DNA from 3 places in the Planococcus sp. RAB007_Raresut genome. Region 2 is predicted to be linked to each of the others. Evidence: riboswitches for the same ligand, from Rfam matches in the RefSeq annotation. Region 2 holds a riboswitch; each other region holds the start of a gene.
The links. A riboswitch is a leader RNA that binds a small molecule or an ion and turns the genes downstream of it on or off. The one in region 2 is predicted to bind S-adenosylmethionine.
Positions count from the first base shown of each region.

Region 1: linked by a shared signal. The riboswitch ahead of mtnW (2,3-diketo-5-methylthiopentyl-1-phosphate enolase) and the one ahead of AC2Q9J_RS14980 (methionine ABC transporter ATP-binding protein) in region 2 are both predicted to bind S-adenosylmethionine.
Region 3: linked by a shared signal. The riboswitch ahead of metC (cystathionine beta-lyase) and the one ahead of AC2Q9J_RS14980 (methionine ABC transporter ATP-binding protein) in region 2 are both predicted to bind S-adenosylmethionine.

Region 1 is NZ_JBXYIF010000002.1:87,693-91,926, forward strand. Features, by position in the region: gene AC2Q9J_RS04275 (1,2-dihydroxy-3-keto-5-methylthiopentene dioxygenase) at 1-155, opposite strand, end outside; gene AC2Q9J_RS04280 (methylthioribulose 1-phosphate dehydratase) at 181-810, opposite strand; gene AC2Q9J_RS04285 (2-hydroxy-3-keto-5-methylthiopentenyl-1-phosphate phosphatase) at 807-1,472, opposite strand; gene mtnW (2,3-diketo-5-methylthiopentyl-1-phosphate enolase) at 1,475-2,689, opposite strand; SAM riboswitch class I at 2,767-2,876, opposite strand; SAM riboswitch class I at 3,784-3,938, shown strand; gene mtnK (S-methyl-5-thioribose kinase) at 4,018-4,234, shown strand, end outside.
Region 2 is NZ_JBXYIF010000007.1:48,970-53,203, forward strand. Features, by position in the region: gene AC2Q9J_RS14970 (MetQ/NlpA family ABC transporter substrate-binding protein) at 21-866, opposite strand; gene AC2Q9J_RS14975 (methionine ABC transporter permease) at 926-1,594, opposite strand; gene AC2Q9J_RS14980 (methionine ABC transporter ATP-binding protein) at 1,587-2,612, opposite strand; SAM riboswitch class I at 2,700-2,804, opposite strand; gene AC2Q9J_RS14985 (thioredoxin family protein) at 2,854-3,165, opposite strand; gene AC2Q9J_RS14990 (toprim domain-containing protein) at 3,172-3,510, opposite strand; gene gcvH (glycine cleavage system protein GcvH) at 3,670-4,050, opposite strand; gene AC2Q9J_RS15000 (arsenate reductase family protein) at 4,129-4,234, opposite strand, start outside.
Region 3 is NZ_JBXYIF010000006.1:198,704-202,937, reverse strand. Features, by position in the region: gene AC2Q9J_RS13795 (5-methyltetrahydropteroyltriglutamate--homocysteine S-methyltransferase) at 1-696, opposite strand, end outside; gene metC (cystathionine beta-lyase) at 742-1,914, opposite strand; SAM riboswitch class I at 2,004-2,108, opposite strand; gene AC2Q9J_RS13785 (Ltp family lipoprotein) at 2,309-3,085, shown strand; gene AC2Q9J_RS13780 (ABC transporter ATP-binding protein) at 3,239-4,159, shown strand; gene AC2Q9J_RS13775 (ABC transporter permease) at 4,156-4,234, shown strand, end outside.

The DNA.
Region 1 (4,234 bases), on a different contig from region 2:
TCGTCATCGCTCAAATCGAATTTTTCGCGGAGCGGTTCCGGCAATTTATTGATATCCCAGTGCTCATAAACGACTTCCTGCTGCTCCAAAAATGCTGCGACTTCGTTTTGCGCTTCGATCGTTTCGTCTGTACCTTGAATTTTGATGATTGCCATTATAAATCTTCCTCTCTGATTGGGTTTATTTTATGTGAAGTAATGCTAATTGGTATTGAAATAAAAACTCGCTGGCCTCCAATAATTTCTTCGCTTCAAAAGCATCTTTGCCCCACACGGTGATGCCGTGGTTGCGGATCAGGACTGCGCCTTTATCGGCAGTCAGGTGTTCTTCGAAATCTTCCGCCAGCCGCGGGATGTGGGCGTGATTGGCGATGATCGGAATGGATAAGACGGCATCTTCATCCCATAAGCCGAATGCTTTGATGAGTTCCTGGCCTTTGAAATCGATTTTGCCGTCGCGTCCATAATGTTCGGACAGGACATTATTGGCAACGGTATGGACATGGAGACTGCAGCCGGCACCGGTTTTATTGTAGATGGCGCTGTGCAGCAACGTTTCGGCGGAAGGCTTGAGGTGAGTGGCTTCGACCGGCTCGCCTGCCGCATCGACGAGAAGGAAATCCTCATCGGTCCGTTTGTATTTATCCTTGCCGCTTGCTGTGACCAGAAACTGGAGCGGCGTATCGCTTACTTTGATGGCGAGATTGCCGCTAGTGCCCATGAACCAGTCGCGTCCGGCCAGCACGTCCTTGACGTCCGCCAGCTCATTCCATTTTTCCTGTAACTCTGTCAACGTCTGTTCTGTCGTCATGACCGCACACCCAATTTCGCATCGATGATTTCTGTAACATCCCCGAAATTCTCAAAAGGCTCGTAAGGGATGTTCAGTTCTTCACATTTTTCAATGAGAAAATCGCGGGCGATGACCAAGTCGGCATATTTTGCCGCCTGCAGGTCGGTGATCGAATCGCCGATGACGATGCTTGTGCCGCCGTCCGCAAGTAATTTGCGAATGATTGACGGCTTACAGCAGCCGCAGCCTTGGCTCGCGCACTCGTCGTCGCAGCCGTGCGGGAAATCGATGCGGATCGTGTCGCCCGAGAAATCCGCTTCGTTGCAATAAATGCCTTCGAATGGTCCAAACGGTTCGAGCAGCGGGTAGACGAAAAAGTCGATGCCGCCGCTGACGATATAAAGCGGGATGTTGTGCTCTCTTGTATAAGCGACGAAATCCGCAAAGCCTTCGCGGATCTCCGCCTGCTCGAGCACGTAAGCGATGACTTCGTCCTTTTTGGACGATGGCAATAAAGAAAACATCTTTTTGACACCTTCACGTATCGAGATGGTTTGAGCGAGAATCTCGTCTTTGATCGGTTCCCAGCCCGGTGGATTGAAATGCTTCATGATGGCGATTAAATTATCGTTGGTTGTGATTGTGCCATCAAAATCACAAAAGATGATTGGCTGTTTCATAATTACCCCCATAATTCCAAAGCTGTTTTTAATTCTGGCTGCTGTTCACTGGCGTTTTCCAAGCTTTGCTGTTGCAGGACGGCATCGACCGCCTGGCGGAATGCTTTCCCGCCGCCTGCTGCGCCGTCCGGATGTCCATGGACCCCGCCGCCTGCATTGATGATGCTGTCGATTCCGAAATCGTTGATGAGCAGCGGCACGAGTCCCGGATGAATGCCTGCGGAAGGAACCGGGAACGTTGGCTTTAACAGGCTGTCATTTGTTAACTGTTCGCCGAGCGCCAGTGCCGCTGTCTTCTCCATAGCAACACTGCCGTAAGGAGAGGGAAACAGTGAAAAGTCAGCGCCGGCGTAGCGCGTCAATTTGCCGAGCGCGAGCGGTGCCGCGACGCCGTAGAACGGAGAAGAAGTGAACGCACCGCTGAATGCCGGATGCGCCATGAGCGGCAGAGCGATGTCATCGTCTTCCGCCAATTCCTGCAGCACATCAAGTCCGTAGGCATGAACATTGAACAGCAATGCATCGGCACCGAGTTCACGGGCTTTTCGTGCCTTGTCGCGTAATTGTGATGTGCGGCCCGAGAGGTTCACCGCGTAAAGTGTACGGTGGCCGGTTTCGGCATAAACTTCGTGCAGAACTTGTTTTGCAGCGGTGATGCGCTGTTCAAAAGGAGTCAGCTGATTGTCGAACAGGATTTCGTCGTCTTTGACCAGATCGACGCCGCCGAGCGCCTGCTGTCTGAGCTGCGCCGTTAAATAATTGATGTCTCGGCCAATCACGCCTTTGAAGATGCTCATGACGAGCGGGCGGCCGTGGACGTCGAGCAACCCGCGGATGCCGTCGATACCGAAGCGCGGTCCCGGAAATTGTTTCAATAGACCTTCTTCAAACTCGAGGTCCAATAATCTCACTTCACCGTCGAGCGACAATTTGCCGAACACGGTGGTCAGGATAGCCGGCAGATCCGCCGAGAAATTCGCGCTTGGGTAGGAAACTTTGATATGCGCTTTGATTGCATCGGGCTTGAGGGGGTGAGGGCTTTGTGGAAATTCCTCCACCGACACCACATGGCCTTTATGCTTTTTCAATTGCTCCTGCTCGAGGAGCGGCAAGTCGGTCCACGACCCGATTGTGAGTCCGAGCGCGATGCCTTCCGCTTTCTTCTCAAATGACCCCGCTTTGCCGTATACCTGGTAGCTCGCTGTCAGTCTGCTCATATGTGACACTCCTTAAGTTCTTTTCCTGAAAAATAAAAAACCTCTTCAAATAAGAAGAGGTTAAGGGCGTTAACGACTTCTTATTTCTCAGCCAAACGTTCTGGCTGCAAGAATTAGCACCGTGTCCATCGCTGGACCGGTTGCCGGGCTTCGTAGGGCTTGTCCCTCCACCTGCTCTAAATAAGAATTGGATATTCGGTTGGTTGTTGCAATAAAGTAATTCTGATTATTCCATGTGCGAAGAATTCTGTCAACAGGGAATTGTGAGAAAGTTTTTGGGGAGAGATGCCTGTGGTAAAACTGCATAGATGGAAGTGAGCGGCTCGACGCTCACGGACCCAGCAGTTTGCGCAGCAAACTGTAGGCGATTAGAGGTTTGGATTGGGTTTTGGAGGCGGAAAGGGCTCCGGACAGTATTTTCGTTTTGCGGATAGTATTTTGAGAATGCAGACCGTAAAGCCTTAATTTGGAAATAAAGATCGGGAAATAAGTTTGGACAGTAACAAGTCGATAATGGACAGTATTCGCTTCCTAATGGACAGTATTTAGACGATAATGGACAGTATTTCAGTTGTAATGGACAGTAAATCCTAAATTTGGAAATTCAACTTGTTTGGAAATGAAAAATCAGCAGTCCAGCGAGGCAAATTTCACCCGAAATAGCTGATTCGGCTCAAATCCACCGGCATAAAACAGCGACACCTTCAATCGACGACCATTTTCACCAAAAAACAGACGAAATCACTGCCGAAATTTGCTGTCACTTCAACAAGCCAGATCAAAACCGCCTCCAAAACCAAAGATCAGAAATGGAAAAGCCTTCGCCGCCAGCGAAGGCTCCTTTCAAACCCACAAACCCAGGAAGTTTCCGCCGAGCGGAAAACTTCCGCTAAAAGGGACTTAGTTTTTATTTGAAGTAAAGGGGGAGGTGCAAAAGCAGTCCGTCCACATAGCAGTTCTTTCATAAGAGCATGCAAAACGGAACGAGCAGCCATTTTGCAAATTGAAAAATAATTCAAAACTTCCTGTTGACAGTCTATTCTGAACCGTGATAGGATTCATCTCATAACAAAAACCGCATATAAAACTTAGTACTCTTATCAAGAGCAGGCAGAGGGAAATTGGCCCTATGACGCCCAGCAACCGACCGTAATACCTTCGTGAGAAGGGGCGCTTTATGCGCCGGGATGAACATCCCGCAAGGCACGGTGCTAATTCCACCAGATATTTACTTTCTGGAAGATAAGAGGCATGGAACCTCTTAATTCTGCGCCTCTTTCTTTCGGGAAAGAGGCGCTTTTATATTGTAATTTAGGAGGAAGATGACCATGACAACTACAGCAGTATCAACATATCACGCATTGACGGAAGCAGAAGCCATCGCTTTGGCGGCGGGACTTTTTCCGGCAGGAACAGATCTGGAATGCCGGGAAATCGGCGATGGCAATTTGAATTACGTGTACCGGGTAAGCGACCGGGCAAGCGGCAAAGGCGTCATCATCAAGCAGGCGCTGCCTTATGCCAAAGTGGTTGGCGAAAGCTGGC
Region 2 (4,234 bases):
GCTTTTTTGAGTCGCTTTTCTTATTGCACTGGTACTACAGAGCCGCCCCACTCTTCAAGAATGAAATCTTGGATTTCTTCTGATTTAAGTGCCTCTACCAATGCTTGTACTGCTTCATTGTCTTCATCGCCAGAACGGACAGCGATGATATTTACATACGGTGAATCTGAATCTTCAAGTGCAATTGAATCTTCCTGCGGGTTGATGCCTGCATCAATCGCATAGTTTGAGTTGATCAACACTGCATCGCCTTCACCTTGCTCATACATTTGCACCAATAACGCTGCTTCATAATCTGTTTCAAATTGCAGATCTTTAGGGTTTTCAGCAATATCACTTACTTCAGCTTTTGTTTTATCGATGTCTTCAGCTAACGTGATCAACCCCTGCGCTTCTAACATTGAAAGAATACGTCCGTGGTCAGCTACTGAACTGCTCATTAAAATAGTAGCGCCTTCCGGAAGCTCTTCAAGTGAATCGTATTCCTGGGAGTAGACACCGATTGGCTCTATGTGGATACCGCCGGCATTTGCAAAATCATAACCGTGCTCTTCCATCTGAGCTTCGAAGTAAGGGATATGCTGGAAGTAGTTGGCGTCGATTTCGCCTGAATCCAAATCTTCATTCGGGAAGATATAATCCTGGTAGGTTTCAATCTCCAATTCAATTCCCTGTTCTTCTAGAATCGGTTGAACTTGTTCCAGAATTTCTGCGTGCGGCACATTTGAAGCACCCACTTTAATCGTGCTTGTTTCGCTTTCTCCAGATCCGCCGTTGCTTGAGTCAGTGCCAGTTTCATTGCTGTCACTACCGCATCCTGCTAGTGCTAATGTTGCCAATAAAGTTCCTGTTAGAAGTTTTTTCATAATGTGTACTCTCCCTTTTCTCTGTAGTTGTAATTATTATGTCAACGGAATTTCCGTTATCAACGCTTGTCTGCTTTTTTGGTTAACGCGTCACCGATAAATTGGATGATGAATACGATGATCAGGATCAAAATGGTTGCCATTAATACGACATCCGGCCGGCTGCGCTGAAATCCATCCAGGAATGCCAAAGTTCCGAGTCCGCCGGCCCCAATGACTCCAGCCATAGCGGTATATCCGACTAATGCAATCGAAGTGACCGTGATTCCTGAGATCAAAGCGGGTTTTGATTCCGGCAATAAGACTTTCCGGATAATAGTTCCAGTTGTTGCGCCCATGGAACGAGCGGCTTCAATGACCCCTTTATCGATTTCCTGGAAAGCGATCAGGACCAGCCGCGCATAAAATGGAGCCGCTCCAATAATCAGCGCTGGCAATGCAGCATTCGGTCCACGAATCGTGCCGATCAGGAAGCTTGTAAAAGGAATCAGCAAAATGATCAAGATGATAAACGGTATCGAACGGAAAACATTCACAAATACCCCAGTAAGCCAGTTGACGATTTTATTGGCCCATAATTGCTTCGGAGCTGTCAGGAATAAAATGATGCCAAGCACAAGGCCGATGACGAACGTGAAAAGTGTCGACATCGCTGTCATATAGATGGTTTCGATTGTTGCTTCCCACATCTTATCCCAGTCGACATTTGGAAATAATGACTCAATCATTTGCCATCACCTCCGCCTGTACATTTTCTCGGACGAGAAACTCGAGCGCCTGACGGATATCAGCATCCGCTCCTTTTAGCTGCAGGATCAAAGTTCCATATGCGCCGCGTTGTGTATGGGATACTTTCCCCTGGACGATATTCACTTCCACCGGAAACTTCCGGATCAACTGTGTCAGTATCGGCTGTTCTGCCTGTTCACCAACGAATATCAGCTTCACCAGTTCTCCTGTTGGATATAATTCACGGAGATGCTTGATGGTTTCGCTTGAATCCTCCGACTCGGTGACTTGAGCAACAAAGCGTTTGGTGATTTCCTGTTTCGGGGTTTGGAAAATCTCAAGTACATCTCCAAGTTCCACCACTTTGCCGCCTTCCATAACTGCCACACGATGACAAATTTTCCGGATGACATGCATTTCGTGAGTAATCAGGACGATGGTCAAACCAAGGCGTTTATTGATATCGACAAGCAGGTCCAAAATAGCGTCCGTCGTTTCCGGATCAAGGGCTGACGTGGCTTCGTCACAAAGCAGGACTTCCGGATCGTTCGCCAATGCGCGGGCTATGCCGACACGCTGCTTCTGGCCACCTGATAATTGGGAAGGATAAGCATTTTCACGGCCAGCCAATCCCACTAATTCAACCAATTCCTTTACCTTTTCCACTCTTTTTGCTTTTGGCACACCAGCAATTTCAAGCGGAAATTCAATATTCTCCTGCACTGTCCGGGACCATAAAAGATTGAAGTGCTGGAAAATCATGCTTACTTTTTGGCGGGCTTTACGGAGCTCTACGCCTTTAATGTCCGTTATTTTTTGCCCATTGATATCGACTGTTCCGGATGTCGGTTTTTCCAAACCGTTCAATATGCGGATCAGCGTACTTTTGCCTGCGCCGCTGTAACCGATGATGCCGAAGATTTCTCCGTCAGCAATCGTCAGATTTACATCATCAACAGCTGTCAAGGCGGTTTTTCCGACATCGAATGTCTTCGTAAGTTGCTTTAACTCAATCATTGATACACTCTCCTACTTCAAAATAAAAAACCCTTCTGCTCAGAAATGAGCAGAAGGGCACACGCAAAAATATATACGTTAACCGTTCTCTCATCTTCCAAAGCTTTCGCTTTGTGTGACTTGGCACCATTTCATTTTCATGACGGTTGCCGGGCTTCACAGGGCACTTCCCTCCACCACTCTTTATAAGAGTTACGTTATTAAGTTTGTTGTTCAGGATATTAATTTATCACGGCTTGATTTATACGTCAACCGTTTTCAACTTTTCATAAATATATGGCACAGAATGAAAGGCGTAAACCTTTTCTTTCAGCTTGCCATTTTCTGTTATCAACAGGCACGGCACGCTTTCCACTTCATATAAAGAAGCGATCTCCTGTACGTAATTCAAGTTGGCTTTGCCGATTGGCAATTCCGGCATTGCCGCAACTACGACTTCAAGCATTTTTGATGCCAATTGGCATGTCCCGCACATAGGCGTATAAAGGTAATAAGCCGCCACCTTATTGGTGTTCTTGGCTTTACTCCATTCTTTATGGTTCCATTCTTCCATGGTTCTTCATCCTTCGGCTAATAGGTTATTGACTCGGACATTTGCTGCTATGAGGACATCAGTCAGAATACGCAAAGGAGTTGTCGCCACTTCCTTGTAGCTCCGGTCGATATAAAAATGGCGGGCTTCCGGAAATTCACGCTTGACCAGTTTTCTGAGCTTTTCACCCGATTTATCTGCATCTACTAAAATAATGATATCCTGCCCTTCAAATGGCAACAGCAGTTCTTCAAGTCTTGTGGCACTCACTGTACCATTTGTGCAAAGAATCGTCACGGATTCTGCAATGAGCGGCGCAATTCTATTTTTATCCGATATTCCTTCCACTACAATCACTTTGTCCATCATCCAACACCCCGCTGATTAATTGGAATAGAGAGCATGTTGTTACCTATTTAGTTTATATAGCCATAACACCCTAATCAATTGATATGCTCGGCACTGCGATTCGCCTGAAATAAATGCTTATTAAAAAAAGCGCCGAAAAAGGGCGCTTACTGTTTCTTACTCGTTAGTCATTTCTTTGTATTGGTCAGCATCCATCAAATCGCCCATTTCATCTTCAGAAGGCGCTTCAATGACAACCATCCATGCCTGTTCATACGGAGATTCATTGACAAATTCCGGGCTGTCTTCCAGCTCAGAGTTTACTTCAACCACTTTCCCGCTGATTGGCGCATATAATTCAGAAACCGTTTTAACAGACTCAACGCTGCCGAATGGTTCGTTTTTCTTAAGTTCGTCACCGACCTGCGGCAATTCGACAAAAACGATGTCTCCAAGTTCAGCTTGCGCGAAATGAGTGATTCCGATGCGTGCTTTACCATCTTCAAGTTTGACCCATTCATGTTCTTTTGAATAACGAAGTTCTTGTGGTGTGCTCATCCAAACGCCTCCAAAATATGTAGTAGCTTCAATTTCAGTTTGACATATTAACCACTCAATTACAAGATTGCATATTCCTTAAGCCCAGGTATTTTTATACGTCTCTTCCTTAAAGCCAATTGTCGCTTTTGAACCGTCCCATGCAAGCGGACGCTTGATCAGCATGCCGTTTGATGAAAGCAGT
Region 3 (4,234 bases), on a different contig from region 2:
TACGCCATTTGCAACACGCAGCGCCAAGTCGATCAGGAACTCTCTATTATACTTGCCGTCGTTGAACGGGATGCCCGGCGCTGACAGCCCGGCGATATAGACGTCGTCAATCTGGATATAGCGTGCGCCTAAGTCATAGAAAGTTTTAATAGCGTCGCGGTAAGCCTGGATGACGTCTTTCGCGTAGTCTTCGATGTCCGGATAGATGCTTTCGTCGCGGATGCCCTGATTGAAGAATTGGTTCGGGCTCGGAATCGTCAGCTTCGGAATGGCACGGTCGCCGACAATCTCTTTGAATTCAATAAAATCCTGGATAAAAGGATGGTTTTCATTGAATGAGACTTTGCCGACATTGCGGACGTCGTAGGCTTCCGTTTCAACGTGTTTGAATTTATAGCCGTGTTCCGGTGTATAGCCTTCAAAGCCGTTGATGCCAGCCATGAAATCGGTATGCCAGAACGTGCGTCGGAATTCGCCGTCTGTCACAGCTTTCAAACCGACTTCGATTTGCTTGTCGACGATGCGCTCGATTTCTGTTGTTTCGATTTCGCGTAATTGCTCTGCAGTGATAACGCCTTCTTTAAAGTCTTTTCTTGCCTGATGAATGCTTTCCGGACGCAGCAAGCTGCCGACGTGGTCTGCCTTGAAAGGTGCTTTTACCGTTGTTTTCGTTGTTTCTGTGATTGGGTTTGTCATGGGGAATTCCTGCTTTCTGTTTTTAGTTTTTATTTGGCGTAAAGATTAGTTCGCAATACTTAACTTGCTTTTAACACGGACTTTCTCCAGCGCCTGCTCCAGATCTTCGAGCAGGTCATCTATGTGCTCGAGGCCGACGGAGAAGCGGAACAGGCCGTCGGTGATGCCGCGTTTCTTGCGTTCGTCCTCAGGCATAGCCGCGTGCGACATGGTTGCGGGATAGGACAGAATCGTTTCGACAGCGCCGAGGCTGACGGCGAAAACCGGAATCCGCAAGGCGTCCTTGAAGATGCGCGCCGAATTTTTGTCCGGCAGCCGCAATGACAGGACGGCGCCGTAGCCGCTTGCCTGCCGCTCCTGAATCGGATTGCCGGGATGGAAGGAGAAGCCCGGATAATAGACTTCTTCAACGACCGGATGGCGATGCAGGAATTCGGCGATTTTCTGTGCGGATTCGCTCGACTGCTTGAGCCGCGCGCCGAGCGTTTTGATTCCTTGGATCAATAAATAGGAATCCTGTGCACCTAGCACCGAACCGAAGGAATTTTGAATAAAGCCGAGACGGTCACCGAGTGCCGCGTCTTTTGTAACGGCGAGTCCAGCAACGATATCGCTGTGTCCGGAAAGAAATTTCGTCGCGCTGTGCAGCACGAGATCCGCGCCGAGGTCGAGCGGATTCTGGTACAGCGGCGTCATGAAGGTGTTGTCGACAAACGTCAGGCAACCGTTCGCTTTGGCGAGTTTAGCGGCGATTTCGATATCGGTTATGTTCATCACCGGATTGGACGGGGTCTCGATGTAGATCACTTTCGTGTTTGGCCTGAAAGCCCGCGCGACTTCATCGAGGTCCGTCATATTGACGAATGAATGATCGATTCCGAATTTACCCAGCACCTCCGTGATGAAGCGGTAAGTGCCGCCATACACATCTTCTGACACCAATACATGATCGCCGGATTCCAGCAGCATGAAAGCCGACGAGATAGCGGCCATGCCTGAGGCGAAAGCGAATCCCCGTGTGCCGTTCTCGAGTTTTGCGATTGTATCCTCCAGCGCCTGGCGCGTCGGATTGCCGGAGCGGCTGTAATCATAAGGGCCGAACTCATCGATGCTTTGCTGGTGGAACGTCGACGACAGGTAAATCGGGACATTGACGGCGCCGGTCTTCGAATCGACACCGGCGGAATGGATAAATTTCGTTTCTAAGCGGTCGGTCATTTTTAAGTCCTCCTTTGACAGAGCTCCTTTTCCAATAGAAAAGGGGCTTTCTTCAACAAAGAAGAAAGCCCCTCAAAAGAGATCTGTTCTTCTCATCTTCTAGGCTCGCGCCTATTGGAATTAGCACCTTTGCCATTGCGGGCAGGTTGCTGAGACATCACAGGGCCAAATCCCTCCGTCTCTCTTGATAAGAAATAGATTATTAAGTTTAGTTGTTAGTTGATGTTGTTAACAATAAGGGAAGATTCAGATAAATGCAAGCGGCAATTTTAGTTTTTTTATTTCACTTAGAATATGTAAGCATTTTCTCATGTTTATTATAAAAATATATATGAATTTAGACCTAAATAAATTATGATTAAGGCAGATAAACTGAGAAAGAAGGAAAAAGTAGATGGGTAAAATAACAGCTTTCGTCAAACGAAGATGGAGATACATATTAGTAGCATTGATCGCGTTAATTATTGGAGCAAGTTTCGGACCTTCGCAGTCTGATGTAGATGCTTCAGCAAATGACAGCCAACAGGCGCAGGAAGAACTTGAAGCTAGCAATGCAGAATTGGCTGAGAAAGTTAAAACACTAGAAACAGCTAATGAAGAATCAGCGTCAAAAATAAAAGAACTGGAAGCCAAAGTGAAAGAAGCTGAGCCATTCTTTTTGTTGGAAGAGAAGGAACGCGAAGCGAAAGAAGCCGAGTTGAAGAAAAAAGAAGATGAAGAAAAGGCTAAAAAAGCGGCAGAAGATGCTGCGGCTAAAGAAAAAGCCGATGCTGAGGCAAAGGCTAAGGCGGATGCCGAGGCGAAAGAAAAGGCGAAGGCTGAGGAAGCGGCAAAAGCTAAGGCTGAAGAAGAAGCTAAAGAAAAAGCAGCAGCTGCTGCAGTCACGAATTCACAGAATCAAGCTGTGGCAATGGCTGAAGATTATTTAGAGTACACAGCTTTTTCTAGGAGTGGGCTAATCGAGCAACTGGTGTATGAAGGTTTCAGTAATGCAGATGCCACATACGCAGTCGATGCAATCGATGCAGACTGGAGCGCACAAGCCGTGATCATGGCCAGGGACTACCTTGAATATACTGCTTTTTCAAGGTCCGGTTTGATTGATCAATTATTGTATGAAGGCTTCAGCAATGCGGATGCCACTGCTGCTGTAGATGCTGCAGGATTATAAAATGAAAAATGCAGATTTAACATAATTTCTTATATCTGCTTACTCCCACCCGAGACTTTAATCATCGGGTGTTTTTCTTTTTATTTATCATTCCCTCTAAAAAGGTTTTCCACCCTCTTCAGCGAATAATAAAAGATAAAGGAGCGGATGGAGATGGAGACGGTCATTGCGATTGAGAATTTGTCAAAGCGGTATAAAGATGTGCAGGCTGTTGAAGCTCTTTCGTTGGAACTGAAGAAAGGGGAGATTTACGGGTTCATCGGATTGAACGGTTCCGGAAAAACCACGACGATCCGCATGATGCTCGGAATGATCAAACCGACTGAAGGTTCTTGCTCGCTGTTCGGCAAGAAGGTCACGCTTTCCAATACGAAAATGTGGGAACGGGTCGGTTATCTGGTGGAGACGCCGTATGCCTACCCAGAATTGACGGTGGAAGAGAATCTGCGTTTATTTCAGCGGCTGCGCCAGATTAAAGAAACAGATGCAGTCGGACGGATCATCGATCAATTGAAATTGACGCCATACGCAAAACGGAAAGCCAAGCATCTGTCACTCGGAAATGCGCAACGGCTTGGCATTGCGAAGGCGATGCTGCACCAGCCGGATATTCTGATCCTGGATGAACCGGTCAACGGGCTGGATCCGGCGGGGATTGTGGAAGTGAGGGAATTGCTTCGTGATATGGCCAGCAATAAAGGCGTGAGCATTTTCCTGTCGAGCCACTTGCTGAGTGAAGTGGCGCTGATTGCCGATAAAATCGGAATCATACATCAAGGACGTTTGGGGGAAGAGTTCCGGACGGATGACTTGAACAGCTTGATTGAACGGAAGCTGCTGGTCGGCACGCGGGATAATAAAGCAGCTGCTGAGGTTTTATTGGCACAAGGTGTGTCCTGTCACTTGAATGAAAAAGGGCTCATTGAGATTGAAGGGAAAGAGCTGCTGGAACGGCCGGAGAGGGTATCGGAGAAACTTGTGGAAATCGGGTTTCCGCCAACTTACATAAACGTCGAAGTGGAATCGCTGGAAACGTATTTCATGCGGTCGATCCGAGGAGAAGGAGAGAAATGATGGGGCATTTTACAGCGGCGCTGCAGGCGGAAGGCAGCAAAATCCGTAAATCCAAGATGATTTGGATCACGCTAG